2 regions of the Pseudomonas sp. S3_A03 genome follow, and region 1 is predicted to be linked to the other one. Evidence: predicted binding sites of a transcription regulator. Region 1 holds the regulator's gene; the other holds the start of a gene.
The links. The regulator FliA, encoded in region 1, starts transcription of late flagellar genes. The targets are predictions, from matches to a motif close to CTAAAGTTTNNNNNNNNNNNGCCGNTAA.

Region 1 (10,745 bases):
CTTTGGCGGCAACCGGTGCTGCCGTAGCGGCGGCAGGTGCAACCTCGCTGAACTTGCCCTTGCCGTGCAAATCGTCAAGCAGGGCTTCGAATTCGTTATCCGTGATCAGGCCATCAGCGGCAGGCTGCGCAGGGGCGGCAGGCGCAGCGGCGGTGGCGGCGACTGCCGGCAAGGCGTCGGCCGCAAAGGTGCCTTTGCCGTGCAGTTGGTCGAGCAACGCTTCGAATTCGTCGTCGGTGATGTCGGTGCTGACCGGCCCGCCCGCTGCGGCAGGTGCAGGAGCGGCAGCGGCAGGCGCCACCGCATCAGCGGCGAACTGGCCTTTGCCATGCAGCTGGTCGAGCAGCGATTCGAATTCCGCGTCGGTAATGTCTTCGCTGGTCGGCGCCGCTGCCGGGGCTTCGGCGGCCGGTGCTTCGGCTTCGGCCTTGACGGCACTGAGGGAGTTGAGCAGTTGTTCGAACTCAGTGTCCGTGACATCCGCTTCAGGCTCCGCCACAGGCTCCGGCGCCGCTTCAACCACCGGCGCGCAAGTGTCCGCAGGCTCTGCATAGCGCGCCAGGGCCGCCAACAGTTCCGGCGTGGCCGCCGTGATCGGGGCACGTTCACGCACTTGGCTGAACATGCCGTTGACCGCATCCAGTGCTTCGAGAATCACGTCCATCAACTCCGAATCAACGTGACGCTCACCCTTGCGCAGGATGTCGAACACGTTCTCGGCGATGTGGCAGCACTCCACCAGCTCATGGAGCTGGAGGAAGCCGGCGCCCCCTTTTACAGTGTGAAAACCGCGAAAAATTGCATTGAGCAGGTTCGCATCATCCGGGCGGCTTTCCAGCTCGACCAGTTGCTCGGACAGTTGCTCTAAAATTTCGCCGGCCTCTACAAGGAAATCCTGAAGGATCTCTTCATCGGCGCCGAAGCTCATGTGGGTGCTCCTTAGAAGCCTAAACTGGATAACAGGTCATCTACGTCATCCTGACCTGACACAACGTCTTCACGTTTATCGGCATGAATCTGCGGACCTTCACCCTTGGCGAGATGTTTTTGTGGATCTTTTTCCGAGAGGATCGCTTCGCGGTCATGTTCAATGCCGGCAAAACGGTCAACCTGGCCTGCCATAAGCACCAATTTGAGCAAGTTGCTTTCCACTTCGGTGACCAACTGGGTCACACGCTTGATCACCTGACCGGTGAGGTCCTGGTAATCCTGGGCCAGCAAAATATCGTTGAGGTTGCTGGAAACCGTGCGGTTTTCCTGCTCGCTGCGCGACAAGAAGCCTTCAACCCGACGTGCCAGCTCACGAAACTCCTCAGCCCCGACTTCCCGGCGCATGAAGCGGCCCCAATCGGCGCTCAGGGCCTGGGCTTCAGTGGCCATGCCGTTGACCAGGGGCGTGGCGTTCTCCACCAGGTCCATGGTGCGGTTGGCCGCCGCCTCAGTCAGCCTGACCACATAGGACAGGCGTTCGGTGGCATCGGTGATCTGTGAGATTTCTTCGGCCTGGGGCATGTGCGGGTCAATCTGGAAATTGACAATCGCACTGTGCAGCTCGCGTGTGAGCTTGCCCACTTCCTGATACAGGCCGCGGTCACGGGTCTGGTTGAGCTCATGGATCAACTGCACCGCGTCGCCGAACTGGCCTTTTTCAAGGCTGTCGACCAACTGGTGAGCATGTTTTTTCAGGGTCGACTCAAAGTCTCCCTGTGACGTTTCGTTATGCTCCATAGCTCCCCCGCGATGGCATCAGCCGTGGATGCGTTCGAAGATTTTTTCGATCTTCTCTTTCAAGGCCAGTGCAGTGAATGGCTTGACCACGTAACCGTTAACACCCGCCTGGGCAGCTTCGATGATCTGCTCACGCTTGGCTTCGGCGGTGACCATCAGCACGGGAAGGCTGCGCAGCTTTTCGTCGGCCCGCACATGACGCAGCAAGTCGATACCGGTCATGCCCGGCATGTTCCAGTCGGTTACCAGAAAGTCGATGCTCCCGCTGTTGAGGATCGGAATCGCCGTAAGGCCATCATCCGCCTCGACCGTGTTTGTGAACCCAAGGTCACGCAACAGGTTTTTTATGATCCGCCGCATCGTTGAGAAGTCATCAACGATGAGGATTTTCATGTTCTTGTCCAATTCGACCTCCAAGCAGTCTTAAACGCGCCCAGCACCTGGACGCGTCATTTCAATCAACAGGCATTACACAAAAAGGACTGCCGGGGGCACCACGGGCCGAACCCGCGAAGATCCATCACCTTCGCGGTATCGCTTTGCAGTGTCCCCACACTGCCTGTCAGCGCGCTCGCCACTCTCCCAAACGCCCCCGCAAGCGAGCGGCGCACTGGCTGTGTAACTGGCTGACTCGCGATTCGCTGACCCCCAGGACCTCACCGATTTCCTTGAGGTTCAGCTCTTCGTCGTAGTACAGCGCCAATACCAGTCGCTCACGCTCAGGCAAATTGGCAATCGCGTCCGCCAACGCACCCTGAAAGCGTTCATCTTCCAGGTCTCGCGCCGGCTCCATATGAGTACTCGCGCCGTCCTCGTGCAGCCCTTCATGTTCACCGTCCTGCAACAGGTCGTCGAAACTGAACAGGCGGCTGCCCAAGGTGTCGTTCAAAATCCCGTAATAATCGTCGAGACTCAATTGGAGTTCGGCCGCAACTTCGTGATCTTTAGCGTCGCGACCGGTTTTTGCTTCAATTGCGCGAATTGCGTCACTGACCATGCGCGTATTGCGGTGTACCGAACGAGGCGCCCAATCACCCTTGCGCACTTCATCGAGCATGGCGCCCCGGATACGGATACCCGCATACGTCTCGAAACTCGCGCCTTTGGTGGCATCGTATTTGGTTGACACTTCGAGCAGGCCAATCATGCCGGCCTGGATCAGGTCTTCGACCTGGACGCTGGCGGGCAGGCGTGCCAGCAGGTGATAGGCGATGCGCTTGACCAGCGGCGCATAACGCTCGATCAACTCGCCCTGACCGTCACGGGCGGACTTCTTGTAGGCGTTATAGCCGTTCGCTGTCATAGCACGGGTCCTGCGCTCGTCTGATGTACCAATCGCTCGACGAAAAACTCCAGATGCCCCCGTGGGTTGGCGGGCAACGGCCAAGTATCGACCTTTTGGGCAATAGCCTTGAACGCCAATGCGCATTTGGAACGAGGGAACGCTTCGTAGACCGCACGCTGCTTTTGCACAGCCTTGCGCACACACTCGTCGTAGGGAACTGCACCGACGTATTGTAAGGCGACATCGAGGAAGCGATCCGTGACCTTGGTCAACTTGGCGAACAGGTTGCGCCCTTCCTGCGGGCTCTGGGCCATGTTGGCCAGTACGCGGAAGCGGTTCATGCCGTAGTCACGGTTAAGTAATTTGATCAGGGCGTAGGCGTCGGTGATCGAGGTGGGTTCATCGCAGACCACCAGCAACACTTCCTGCGCCGCGCGCACGAAGCTGACCACGGATTCGCCGATCCCGGCGGCGGTGTCGATCACCAGCACGTCGAGGTTGTCGCCGATATCGCTGAATGCCTGGATAAGGCCGGCATGCTGCGCCGGGCTCAGGTGCACCATGCTCTGGGTGCCGGAGGCGGCCGGCACGATGCGGATCCCGCCAGGGCCTTGAAGCAGCACATCGCGCAGCTCACAGCGCCCCTCGATCACATCGGCAAGCGTGTGTTTGGGCGTCAACCCCAGCAGAACGTCGACGTTCGCCAGTCCCAGGTCAGCATCCAGCAGCATGACGCGACGGCCAAGTTCTGCCAGGGCCAGGGACAAATTCACTGACACGTTAGTTTTTCCGACGCCACCTTTGCCGCCGGTCACCGCGATCACCTGTACGGGATGCATGCTGCCCATTTTATTTCTTTACCTTGTCTTGCTTAGACGCAGGCTACATGGCTTGGCCGCGTGAATCGCTTGCAGACCATCGATGTAGATACTTTTCACGGTGTTCATCTGACTCAACCGACCCGTTTTGCCGGGTTGTGATAGAGATCGGCGAACATGTCGGCCATCGCTTCCTCGCTAGGCTCGTCTTGCATTTGTACGCTGACGGCGCGGCTGACCAACTGATGACGGCGCGGCAGATGCAGATCATCCGGGATCCGCGGCCCATCGGTCAGGTAAGCCACCGGCAGTTCGTGGCTGATAGCCAGGCTCAGCACTTCACCCAGGCTGGCGGTTTCATCCAGTTTAGTCAGGATGCAACCGGCCAGCCCGCAGCGTTTGTAGCTGTGATACGCAGCGGTAAGAACCTGTTTCTGGCTGGTGGTTGCAAGCACCAGGTAATTTTTTGACTTGATGCCACGCCCGGCCAGGCTTTCGAGCTGCATACGCAACGCCGGGTCGCTGGCTTGCAGGCCGGCGGTGTCGATCAGCACCACGCGCTTGCGCAGCAGCGGGTCGAGGGCATTGGCCAGGGATTGACCGGGGTCGACATGGGTAACCGGCACATTGAGGATGCGGCCCAGGGTCTTGAGCTGTTCCTGGGCGCCGATACGGTAGCTGTCCATGCTCACCAGCGCGATATTCTGGGCGCCGTACTTAAGCACATAACGGGCGGCAAGCTTGGCCAGCGTGGTGGTCTTGCCCATGCCGGCCGGGCCGACCATGGCGATCACTCCGCCCTCTTCCAAGGGTTCGATCTGTGGCGTGGTGATCATCCGCGCCAAGTGGGCCAGCAACATGCGCCAGGCCTGGCGAGGCTCTTCGATTTCGTGGGTCAGCGCCAACAGGTCGCGGGACAACGGGCCGGACAGGCCGATGCGTTGCAGGCGACGCCACAAGTTGGCCTGTTGCGGTTTGCTGCCTTGCAGTTGGGTCCAGGCCAGCGAGCCGAGCTGCACTTCGAGCAACTCGCGCAGGCCATTGAGTTCAAAGCGCATCGAGTCGAACGCGCGCTGGTCGACTGCGGCGGCCGGGGCGGGCGCGGCAGGACGCGGCGGTTCGATGAAAGTGGGCTCGACCAACGGCTCGGCAGCCGTCAGCGGCAGGCCGGCGAACAACTGGCGATTGGTGGTGGCATCGCTGTCGCCGCGCATGCTCAGTTCGGCCTGGGCCGAGACGATGCGCGAGGCAGTCTTGCGCAGCTCGTCTTCAAGCTCCATGTTCGGCACGCGCGGCGCCAGGGCCTGGGGGGTGTAATCCAGGGCAGCCGTCAGCTCGACACCGCCGGCAATACGACGGTTACCGATAATCGCGGCGTCGGCGCCCAGCTCATCACGGACCAGTTTCATGGCCTGACGCATATCGGCGGCGAAAAAACGCTTCACTTGCATAACCCACTACCCTCAGCCGTTGGGCCCTACTGTCGCGACGATAGTCACTTGCTTGTTGTCAGGAATTTCCTGATAAGCCAAAACGTGCAAATTCGGTACTGCCAGGCGCCCGAACCGCGACAACATTGCCCGGACCGGGCCTGCCACCAGCAGAATCACCGGCTGGCCCTGCATTTCCTGGCGCTGCGCGGCCTCGATCAACGAACGCTGCAGTTTTTCAGCCATGCTTGGCTCCAACAGAACGCCCTCTTCCTGGCCTTGTCCTGCCTTCTGAATACTATTGAGCAATATTTGTTCCAACCTTGGTTCCAAGGTGATCACAGGCAGCTCAGAGTCAAGCCCTACAATGCTTTGCACGATTGCACGCGACAATCCGACACGCACCGCCGCCACCAGCGCGGCGGTATCTTGACTCTTGGCGGCATTGTTGGCGATGGCCTCGGCAATGCTGCGAATGTCGCGCACCGGCACCTGTTCGGCCAGCAGCGCCTGCAGCACTTTGAGCAGTTGCGACAGCGACAGCACGCCCGGCACCAGCTCTTCGGCGAGTTTTGGCGAGGCCTTGCCCAGCAAACCCATCAATTGCTGGACTTCTTCGTGACCGATCAACTCGTGGGAGTGCTTGTACAAAATCTGGTTGAGGTGGGTGGCGACCACGGTGCTGGCGTCCACCACGGTATAGCCCAGGGACTGCGCCTGGCTGCGCTGGCTGATTTCGATCCATACCGCCTCCAGGCCAAAAGCCGGATCTTTGGCGGTAATGCCGTTGAGGCTGCCGAACACCTGGCCGGGGTTGATCGCCAGCTCGCGGTCCGGGTAAATCTCGGCTTCGGCCAGGATCACCCCCATCAGCGTCAGGCGGTAGGCACTGGGCGCCAGGTCGAGGTTGTCGCGGATGTGCACGGTGGGCATCAAAAAGCCCAGGTCCTGGGACAACTTCTTGCGCACCCCCTTGATCCGCGCGAGCAATTGGCCGCCCTGGTTGCGGTCCACCAGCGGAATCAGGCGGTAGCCGACTTCCAGGCCGATCATGTCGATGGGCGTCACGTCGTCCCAGCCCAACTCCTTGGTTTCCTGGGCACGGGCCGGGGATGGCAGCAGCTCCTGCTGGCGCGCGACCTCCTGCAGCGCCTGCACTTTGACTGCGTTTTGCTTTTTCCAAAACAGGTAGGCACCGCCGCCGGCCAATGCGGCCATGGTCAGGAACGACACATGAGGCATGCCCGGCACGATACCCATGATCGCCATAATGCCCGCCGCCACGGCCAGGGCCTTGGGCGAGGCGAACATCTGCCGGCTGATCTGCTTGCCCATGTCTTCGGAGCCCGACGCACGGGTCACCATGATTGCAGCGGCTGTTGATAACAACAGTGATGGCAATTGCGCCACTAAACCGTCACCGATGGTCAGCAAGGCGTAGACCTTGCCCGCGTCGCCGAAGGTCATACCGTGCTGGAAGATACCCACGGCAATGCCGCCGATCAGGTTGATGAACAGAATCAGCAGGCCGGCGATGGCGTCACCGCGCACGAATTTGCTGGCGCCGTCCATGGAGCCGTAGAACTCGGCTTCCTGGGCCACTTCCAGGCGGCGCGATTTGGCCTGGTTCTGGTCGATCAGGCCGGCGTTGAGGTCGGCGTCGATGGCCATCTGCTTGCCGGGCATGGCGTCGAGGGTAAACCGCGCGCTCACCTCGGAAATCCGTCCGGCGCCTTTGGTCACCACCACGAAGTTGATGATCATCAGGATCGCGAACACCACGATACCGACCACGTAGTTACCACCGATCACCACTTCACCGAAGGCCTGGATCACCTTACCGGCCGCGGCGTGGCCGTCCTGGCCATGAAGCATCACCACGCGGGTAGAGGCCACGTTCAACGCCAGGCGCAGCAGGGTCGCCACCAGCAAAATCGTCGGGAACACCGCAAAATCCAGGGGCCGCAGGGCATACACGCACACCAGCAGCACCACCACCGACAGGGCGATGTTGAAAGTGAAGAACACGTCGAGCAGGAACGGCGGCATCGGCAACATCATCATTGCCAGCATCACCAGCAACAACAACGGCACACCCAGATTGCCCCGCGAGAGGTCAGTCAGGGTCGTACGGGCCGTGCCGAGCATTTGAGAGCGATCCACCACCGGTATTCCTCGTAACGTAAAGCAAACTTTTGACGCCGGGAGGCATCCTGGTGGCGGTATTGCAAGAAGCTGTCCAACTTTGGTTTGGGGGCGTGAACAACCTCACAAGCGAGCGTTTCTACAGCCCTAGCCCCAGTTAAATGTGGGAGGGGGCTTGCTCCCGATGGCGGTGTATCAGGCAATAGATTAATTGGCTGAACCACCGCTATCGGGAGCAAGCCCCCTTGTGTCTTGATACGGGATTAAGCTGAGAGTGAGAGGGTGAGTGGCAAGCTGAATGCCCGAAGTGCTTAAAGCACGTGTGGGAGCCCATGCTGCCACTCACTTCTCCGCTCTGGACATGAGCCCGAACAGTTGAACGAGCCCACCTCGAACAGTTACAAGCGTGGGCCAAGCCAGAGCGCTCTCACTTTTAGTGTAAGAGGGTTTGGCTATGTTTTCCTATCCAGCAGGCATTGATGTTTCCAAGGACAGCCTTGAAGCTCGAGTTCATCAGGTTGACGTTGGGGTAAATTGCGCTAACGCCGAAGAAGATTTCCCTGGGTTGATTGGGTGGCTATTGCTTCACCAGGTCGGACGCGTGGTGTTGGAGGCTACTGGCGGTTATGAGCGCAAAGTCATGAAGGCGCTTCAGGCTGCGGGCCTTAATGTCATCTGCGTCAATCCCCGTCGGGCCAAGAGTTTTTCCAGGGCGATGGGGCAACACGCTAAAACCGACCCGATAGACGCAAAGTCTCTTGCGCAGTTCGCAGCGGTTCTCGACTCACCAAGCAGCCGAATCACCAGCCCGGAACATGACGAGTTGCGCGCGTTAGTCCAGCAGCGAGAGAACTTTGTTCAGCAGAGGGACGATGACAGAAGGCGCCTGAAAACAGCCTCCTGCGACGTAGTAAAACCGGCGTTGCAGAGCCATATCGACTACTTGAGCAAGGCTGTGAACGCGATAGAGCAGCTGATTCGCGAAACCGCCAACAGGCTAGACCGCGAAAAGGTCGAACGCCTGTGCTCAGTTAAGGGCATCGGGCTCATTACGGCGGCTAGCCTAATGGCATATCTGCCGGAGCTGGGCGAGATTGGCAGGCGTCCGATCACGGCGCTAGCGGGCCTCGCTCCGTATAACAACGACAGTGGGAAACACCAAGGTGCGCGTCACATTAGCGGCGGGAGGTTTTCCGTGCGTCGCTCGCTCTACATGGCCTGCTGGGTTGTCATCCGGGAACAGCCTGAATTCCAGGCCCGCTATAAAGCACTGCGCGACAAAGGCAAACGCGCAAAAGTTGCGCTAATCGCATGCATGCGTGTTTTGTTAGTCAGGCTGAACGCGATGCTGCGTTATAGAGCCGAATGGAAAGAACACGCTGCCTGAATCGGTAGCGATTGTAGTGGTCAACTAATCCCGGACACGACGTTAAGTTTTTCCTCGGCCCGCGCTGGGGCCAACCCATCGTTGAATTGATGAGGCCTAATCCAGTTGTAGCGATGCATCAAAAAATGGCTGATATCGCGCTGTGCTTCCTGCGCAGTTCGATAGCCCACGGTCGGTATCCATTCTGTTTTCAAGCTGCGAAATACGCGCTCCATCGGTGCGTTATCCCAGCAGTTTCCTCGTCGGCTCATGCTCTGGCGCATGCGGTATCGCCACAACCGCTGGCGAAAGAGTCGGCTTGCATATTGCGATCCCTGGTCCGAGTGGAATAGCAGATCCGAAGGCCTGCCACGCTGCTCGTAAGCCATATCCAGCGCTTTGATCACCAGCTCAGCGTCTGGCTTTTCCGACAGCGCCCAGCCCACGATCCGACGCGTACAAAGATCCAGGACGACAGCCAGGTAATGCCACTTTCCTTGCGCCCAAATGTAGGTGATATCGCCGCACCAGACTTGATTGGGCGCTGGCACGTCGAACTCGCGGTTCAATGTGTTCGGGATATCCAGTCTTTCTACTGTTGCTCGTTTGTAGGCATGGGAGCCAGGTTGTTTGCTGACTAAATCAAGCTCGCGCATCAAGCTACGCACTTTGAATCGACCGAGTTGCTCACCGTCTTCACGCATCAGCGACAAGATGCTGCGACTGCCCGCAGAGCTGCGACTTTGCGAGAACAGCTCACTGACGCGACTTCGCAATCGAAGCCGTTCAACATCGGGCGTGCGGCGCCGCAGGCGCTGGGCGTAGTAACACGAGCGCGTGACGTCAAACACCTTGCACAGCCAATCAACCGGCTCATGTGCACTCAACTGGTCAATCAGCGCGAACGCTCGTGATCTTCCGACATCAAGAGCGCGGTAGCCTTTTTTAGTATTGATTTCTCTCGCTCAAGCCGAGCAATCCGGGCTTCCAGCTCCTGAATTTTTTGCTGTTCCGGAGTCAGAGCCTTGCTCTGCGGGGTGATGCCTTTATGTTCTTTCTGAATCTGGTCAACCCAGCGGCGCAATGCCGACTCACCAATGCCGAGTGAACGGCTGGCTTCGATGTAGCTGTAGTTTTGTTTGAGCACGAGGTCGGCAGCCTCGCGTTTGAATTCAGGAGTAAAGGAGCGGCGTTGTTTGGTCATCTGACACCTCGATCTGGCGAGCATTCTCGCCTAAATGGGTGTCCGGTTTCATTAGACCACTACAGATATGTGGTTGAAGGTCACACGGCTTGAAGCTGTGGGAGCTTGGCTGTCTTAAAAAGCGATGCCAAAGTTAGGGTCATCAAGACAGTTGCTCCCACATTTGGATGTGTGTGCGTCCAGCGCTACCCCGCAACGGGTCGTACGTTCATAGCCTGAGGCCCTTTCTTTCCTTGCTCGCTCTCGAACTCAACCTTCTGATTTTCTTCGAGCGTCCTGAACCCTTCACCCTGGATCGCGGAAAAGTGAACAAAGAGATCAGCTCCACCCTCATCCTGAGTAATAAACCCAAAGCCCTTTTCCGCGTTGAACCACTTCACCGTACCCCTAGCCATTGTCGTTCTCCCTAATCGTGACTGAGCCGCGACTCAGATATCGGCGCTCGCATCAACACGCAACGCATAAATGCCATCGGGCCGATGAATCATTCGAAACGTCAGTTTTTTACCTGCATAAAGCACCGTCCCAGCCCAATCGTCCCGGCGAATCATCACGCCCTCTTCCCCGGAGCGCGGCACAACCCACCCCAACCCGGTCTCGGGGTCATACGATCCGACACGCCCTCTGTACCTATTCACCGCCACGCTCCCAGCCTCTCGTCTACGACCTGTGCGCCGTGCCTGCTGTAATGAAACCCGGGCGAGCGGCGGCTGGCTACTGTCAGAGTTGACAGGTAGACACCGATTGAGAAGAGGTGGTAGCGGCAACC
Region 2 (6,755 bases), 1.3 Mb from region 1:
TGAGCTGCGCGCCGCTGGCGACCAGCCCGCGCTCCTGGGCTTTTTCCAGGATCCGTTCGCGGTTGAGCCCGGCACCGTCGTCGGCGATCTCGATCACGATGCTGCCCGAATCGTGATATGCGTTCAGGCTCAGGTGGCCCTTGGCTGACTTGCCTGCCGCGCGCCGGGCGTCGGCATTTTCGATGCCGTGGTCCATGGCATTGCGCAACAGATGCATCAGCGGGTCGCCGATTTTCTCCACCACGGTTTTGTCCAGCTCGGTTTCCGCACCGTTGATGATCAGGTCGATGTCCTTGCCCAATTCCTGGCTGACATCGCGCACCACGCGGCGGAAGCGATTGAAGGTGTCGCCGATCGGGATCATGCGCAGGTGCAGGGCGCCATCGAGGATCTCTTCCACCAGCCCCGACACGGTGGAGGTGGCTTCCTGCAACGGATCGTTGTTGCAGGAGCGGGCCAGCAGGCTGGCACCGGCGCTGGCGATAACCAGCTCGCCCACCAGGTTGATCAATTCGTCGAGCTTGTCGGCATTGACCCGCACGTAGGCGCCATCGCGGGGCTTGGCGTCGCTGGCCGTGGCCACGCGCTGTTGCGCAGCTTGCGTGGGGCTGGCGGGCGCGGCCTGGGTGACCAGCTCGGTGCCGGTGGCGGGGCCACTGTCGCTCGGCTCATCAACGGCGCAAATCTGTACTTCACAGTCATCGCGCACGAAATCGAAGACTTCGTTGAGGGTTGTGTGGCTGGCATTCGAACGCAGGTCGATCTCGAATCCCAGGTAGCAGCTTTCCGGGTCCCAGGCGTCCACGGGTGGAATGCTGTCGGTCAGGGTAGTGACCTGTAGCACCTGGCCCAAGGTGTCGAGGTAACGCAGGAAGGACAACGGGTCCATGCCGTTGCGAAACACGTCCACGCCGAAGCGCAGGGAAATATGCCAGAGCAGCTCGGCCTGAGGCGCGTCATCCGTCACGGCGATTTCGCCGCCGGCGGGGGCGGCCTGCAGCGGCTGATAGGCGCTCAGCGCCTCGCGCAACACCTCACCGCGTTCCAGCGTGGCAGGCTGCAGCGCGCCGTCGTGATGGTCGACCGCCTCGATCAGTTCGAGCATGTGGTCGCCGCACTTGAGCAGCAGCGCGATCAGCGCCGCATCCACGGTTACACTGCCCTCGCGCAGGCGGTCGAGTACGTCTTCGACGATATGCGTGAACCCGACGATGGGCGCCAGGCCAAACAACCCAGCGGAGCCCTTGATGGTATGTGCGGCGCGAAACACCGCGCCGATGGCATCCTCATCACCTGGCTCGTTTTCCAATTGCAGCAGGGATTGCTCCATGACCTGCAACAGCTCGCGTGCCTCGACGATAAAGGTCTGCTGTGCCTGATCGAGATTAATACTCACCTGGACATTCCTTTGTCGCTCATTGATCGGCTATGGCGCGCTAAAACAGCGTGCCGCCACATAAATGCAATGTTTGGGTAATCGCCTGGCTCTGCCCTACAAGGCTGACCGGCGTGCCGCCGACGGCGGCTTCACGGCGGATCACCGCCAGTAATTGCAGGCCGGCGCCGTCGATTTCCGTGACTTCTGACAGGTCGACCTCCAGGCGCGGCGCAGTGCTGATCCGGGGCAGCAGCGCAGCGGCCAGTTCGGCCACGGTGTAGATCGTCAGCTCGCCCTCGATGCCCACGCGGGCGGCGCCGTCGAGTGTTTCATGGGTGATAGGCATGGGGCCTCCGGGCCGTCGGCGATCAGGGCAGGATCAACTTGGACACCGCCGCCAGCATCTGCGCCGGCTGGAACGGCTTGACCACCCAGGCTTTGGCGCCCGCGGCCTGGCCCTCGGCTTTTTTCGATTCCTGCGATTCGGTGGTCAGCATGATGATCGGCGTGAACTTGTAGCTGGCCAGCTTCTTGACCTCCTTGACGAAGGTGATGCCGTCCATGTTGGGCATGTTCACGTCGCTGATGATCAAGTGCACCTTCTGCCCGTTGAGCTTGCCCAGCGCGTCCTTGCCATCGCACGCCTCGATCACCTCATAGCCGGCGCTCTTCAAGGCAATGCCGACCACTTGGCGCACGCTGCTGGAGTCGTCCACCACTAATACATTCTTTGCCATGCTGTGCTCCTAGAAAAAGGTGATGTCTTGTGAAGTCTGTTGCGCAGCGGCGTCGCCATGGTGTGTGCGCCGCTGCTCGTCGGTGGCGTAAGTGGCCTCCATGCGCGCCAGCCATTGCCGCGCATCCACGTTGACCGGCTGGTCCGGCGACTGGCTGGCCTGCAGCAGGTGTTCATGCAGGGCATGCATGTTGTCGCGCACGTGACTGAGGATCTGGCTGACCCGGTCCTGGAATTGCAGGTTGACCAGCACGTCGGTCATCTCGTCGCGAATCCCGTAGCTTTCCTGCTTGAGCAGATCGGCGGAGTCGGCCAGGCGACCGGTGATGTTCTGAAAGCGTTCGAGCACCTGCTGGATACTCTGCTCGGACGCCGCGACCGAGTGGCTGTCCTGGTCGGCGCTGCTGGAGGCCGCTTGCACCAGTTGGGTGATGGCGTTATTGATGATGTCGACCTTGGCCGACATCTGCTGGCCGGTCTCGCTGGACTTGCTCGACAGGCTGCGTACCGCATCGGCCACTACCGCAAAACCACGACCGGCTTCACCGGCGCGTGCCGCTTCGATCGCCGCGTTGAGGGCCAGCAGGTTGGTTTGTGCCGCAATGGCCGCCACGTCGGCGGCCATGCTGCGCAACTCACCGGTATAGGCAGTGAGGCTGCGCACTTGGGACAGGGTCTGGTCACGGCTCGATTGCGCGGCCTTGAGGGAGTCGATCACTTGGCTCAATTCGCTGTCGCTGCGCGCCAACACCTTGAGGGCTCCGTCGGCGGCCTGCCCGTCGAGCTCGCCGGCGGCTTGCTGCGAGGCCTGCACGGTGTCTTGCAACCGCGTGGAAATACCGGTGAAACGATTCGCCAGGCTGACAATGGCGTCTTCAGTCTGCTGGCGCGAGCTTTCCACGTGTTTGGCCCAGATCGGCATGGCGCCCAGCAAGACTTCGTCGAGTTGTGCCCGTGCATCCGCGCTCTGTTGCCCGGCCTGCGCCGCGCAAGGGGCGGCCAGCGCAAGGGCGCGCTGCACGGCTTGGCGCTGCGCCCGGGCGCTCCAGGCGCACGCGCCCAGGCCAACCAACGCCAGCCCCACGCAGGCCGCCAGGTTGGCCGGGGAGGCGGACTGCACGAGTATCCAGGCGGCGGCGGGGATGACCGGGATGAAAGCGAACCAAAGAAAACGCGGATGACCAGGAAGGGCAGTACGGCTGGATTGACTCTGGGTCATGAGTTCGGTCCCTGAACAGTGTTGCGGATATAAATAACATAGGAGTTATCCGCCCCAACCGCCGTAACTTTAGACCTCCCTGTATGCCTTCCGTCTGGTTTATGACCGCTACGTTACGTTCACTCCGTTGTTTCAACCCGTGCCGGCGTGCGAATAAACGTGCGAAACACGTGGTCCCACAGCGGTGAAGAGACCCCGAAGTTTTTTTCGATGCCTTGGCGGTGATGCAGGTCGTGGTTGGCAACCAGCCCCGGAATATAGCGATACGCCCAATGCTCGGGGCGGTGCATCACGTAATGCACCGAGATGTAATAGAAGTAGCCGGTCACCGCGCCGATGAACGCCGAGGTCAGGCCGGTGTACCAGGCAAACAACAGCAGCGCGGCAAAGGTGGAGCTGGTTTTCCAGCTCGACACCCCGATATAGGCCAGTACATCAATGTGATGGGTCCAGTGCTCGCGGCGATACAGCGAATGGAACAGAAAACGGTGCGCGCAATACTCCACCAGCGTCCAGGCCAACAGGCCGGCGAGCAATTGCCACGGGGCAAGCGGCGCCAGCCAGAGCGCAAAGCCGATGAACAAGGGGATGGTGAAAAAATCCAGGTAATACGCGACTGACGACATCAGCCATTTGTTCGAAGCCGCCATGTGCGGGTCGTCCTTGAGGTGCGATCGATGGGGGAACCAGACCGGAGCGTCCCCGGCGGCGTGGAGATTGCCCGTTGATTCACGCCGTTGCAACAACTCGATCTGCTGCGCGGGTATCAGCTTGCGCAGGGTTTTGTACAGCGCGCGGGTTTCCAGCAGGTTCCATACCCGCAACATGGTTTCCAGCGCGTCCAGTGGTTTGCTGATGAAGTCGCGTGCGCCCAGGGCCAGGGCGCGCAGGCGGGTGTCGCGGGTGGCGTCGGCGGTGAGCACCAGGATCGGCAGGTATTCGCCCTGGGGGATGCGTCGGTTGAGTTGTTCGAGCACGGCAAAGCCATCGAATTCGGGCATGTGCAGGTCGAGGATCACCAGGTCCGGCTCGAAGCTGTTGAACAGTTCCAGGGTGCGCAGCGGCTGGGTACTGCTCAGTACATGGGTCAACCCTTCACGGGCGAGCAGTTGCTCCACCAGTTCAAGGTTCGGGCGTTGGTCGTCGATGATCAGAATGCGCAGGTCGGTGTTCACGCGGGCTCCGGAAAATACTGGTCGAGGTGGGCGAGAAACGCCGGGATGTTGATGGGCTTGCTCAGCACCGCCGTTGCGCCGGCGTCCTGCAAGGCCCGGCGGGTAGGGTCGCTGGCATCGGCGGTGATCATCAGTACCGGGATGTCGCGGGTGAGCGCCGAGCCGCGCAAGCGCTGCAGCACTTTCAAACCGTCGATGTCCGGCAGCGAAACATCCAGCAGAATCAGCTGCGGCCGATGCTGTGCGGCCAGGTCCAGGCCCAGTTGGCCTTGCATGCTCGACAGCAGCTTTATCCCCGGCCGGCGTTGCAGCAGGGTTTCGATCAGCGCCAGGCTGGAGAGGTTGTCTTCGATGCACAACACGTTGCCCTGCACCCGGCAAGCGGCGGGGGCAGGGCGCTTCCATTCGCTGTCGATCACCGTGGGCACCCTGAGCGGTGAGCCCGGCAGGCGCGCGAACGGCAGCTCCAGGGTAAAGCGTGAGCCGATACCGACCTGGCTTTGCACGGTCAGCCGGCCGTCCATTTGCTCCAGCAGGCTTTTGCTCAGCGCCAGGCCCAGGCCGCTGCCTTCCACATTCGGGTCGGCACCCAGGCGCTCGAACGGGGTGAACAACTGCCCCAGGTGACCCGCCGCAATGCCTGTGCCGCTATCGCACACCGCTACACCGATACGCGGCCCGTCGACCGTGACCTCGATGCTCACCTGGCCTTCGCGGCGGTTGTATTTGATCGCATTGGACAGCAGGTTCAGCAGCACCTGGGTGAGGCGTTGGCGGTCGGCAACGATGCCGATATCGGCCGCCAGCGGGGGCAGGGGCTGCAATTGGATAGCCGCGTCGGTCGCCATGGGGGACACCAGCGTCAACGCCTCTTGCAACACCTGCGTCAACGGGATCGGGGCAATGTTCAACGCCAGGCCTCCCGCTTCGATCTTGGCAATGTCCAGCACCTCGTTGATCAGCGTCAGCAGGTGCTGGCCGGCGCGCAGGATATGCCCGACCTGGGCCTTTTGTGTCTTGGCCGCGTCCATGTCCAGCAACTGCGCAAAACCCAGGATCGAATTGAGTGGCGTGCGCAGCTCGTGGCTCATGCGCGACAGAAACTCGCTTTTGGCGCGGCTGGCGCGTTCGGCTTCCTCGCGGGCGGTGCGCAAGGCGATTTCGGCGGCGCGGCGGTCGGTGATGTCGCGGGTGATCTTGGAGAAGCCACGCAACGCGCCGGTGCCGTCGTACTGCGCGGTGATCACCACACTGGCCCAGAAGCGCGTGCCGTCCTTGCGGCAGCGCCAGCCTTCTTCGGTGTAATCGCCGTTGCCGGTGGCCTCGCGCAAGGCCATGTCCGGGTGCTGCGGGCACTCCTGGGGCAGGTAGAACACCGAGAAATGCCGCCCGATGATTTCCTGCTCGGTGTAACCCTTGATGCGCTCGGCGCCGTTGTTCCAACTGGTGACATGGCCCGCGGTGTCGAGGGCAAAGATCCCGTAGTCCTTGACCCCGTCGATGATCAGCCGCAAGCGTTCCTCGTTGTCGCGCAAGGCGCGTTCGCGTTCGGCCAGCAGCAAGCCGGCTTCCACCAGGCGCGTGCCCAGTTGGCCGATTTCGTCCTGTTCCGGCGGTTGCGGCAACAGCGGGTGGCCCAGCGCCAGGCGTTGCGCATTGCGTTGTACGTTCTGTACCCGCGCGACAATCCCCTTGGACAGGAACAGCACCGCGACAATGGCGCCGAACAAGCCGCACACCGCCGCCAGCCAGGTCGACAGCAATAAGCGCTGACGGGTCTCGTACGCCGCCGCGCTGCGCTCGGCCAGCAAAGACGCTTCCAGGGTGAGCATGGTGCCGATGTGTTGGCGCAAGGCATCGAGGATGTGTTTGTTGCTGATCAAAATGGCGCTGATCGAGTGCGGTGTGGCGTGGCTGTCGTCGAGCATGTCTTGCAGCCCGTCGATCTTGCCGTCAATCAGCGGCTTTATCGCGTTGAGTTGCTCGCGCACCCGCTGATCGCGAACGTTGCGGTCGAGCCGCAGCAGCGCGGCGTCAATCTGCGGCCTGGCGTTGCGGTAACTGGGCAGGAAGTCCTCGCGCCGGGTCAGCAGGTAGCCGCGCACGCTGGCCGCCGCTTCGGCGAGCAGGGTGTGCACGGCCTGGATATCGCCTTGCACGCGCAGCACCCGGCGCACGTCTTCTTCGGCGCGCGCGGTCTGGCGTTCGGTGGTGTAGATCAGCACCAGGGACAGTAACAGCACCACC

Region 2: a site for FliA is predicted at 3,379-3,406, ahead of AB4O25_RS04375 (methyl-accepting chemotaxis protein). Genes of this name have one in related genera too.

What each region holds. Positions count from the first base shown of each region.
Region 1 is NZ_CP162753.1:2,307,029-2,317,773, forward strand. Features, by position in the region: gene AB4O25_RS10365 (chemotaxis protein CheA) at 1-928, opposite strand, end outside; gene AB4O25_RS10370 (protein phosphatase CheZ) at 940-1,728, opposite strand; gene AB4O25_RS10375 (chemotaxis response regulator CheY) at 1,747-2,121, opposite strand; gene fliA (RNA polymerase sigma factor FliA) at 2,291-3,031, opposite strand; gene fleN (flagellar synthesis regulator FleN) at 3,028-3,861, opposite strand; gene flhF (flagellar biosynthesis protein FlhF) at 3,966-5,282, opposite strand; gene flhA (flagellar biosynthesis protein FlhA) at 5,295-7,409, opposite strand; gene AB4O25_RS10400 (IS110 family transposase) at 7,861-8,793, shown strand; one part of gene AB4O25_RS10405 (IS3 family transposase) at 8,814-9,721, opposite strand; one part of gene AB4O25_RS10405 (IS3 family transposase) at 9,721-9,976, opposite strand; gene AB4O25_RS10410 (cold-shock protein) at 10,162-10,371, opposite strand.
Region 2 is NZ_CP162753.1:1,018,163-1,024,917, forward strand. Features, by position in the region: gene AB4O25_RS04360 (chemotaxis protein CheA) at 1-1,396, opposite strand, end outside; gene AB4O25_RS04365 (STAS domain-containing protein) at 1,437-1,724, opposite strand; gene AB4O25_RS04370 (response regulator) at 1,747-2,115, opposite strand; gene AB4O25_RS04375 (methyl-accepting chemotaxis protein) at 2,125-3,333, opposite strand; gene AB4O25_RS04380 (sterol desaturase family protein) at 3,453-3,983, opposite strand; partial or broken gene AB4O25_RS04385 (response regulator) at 4,068-4,508, opposite strand; gene AB4O25_RS04390 (ATP-binding protein) at 4,505-6,755, opposite strand, start outside.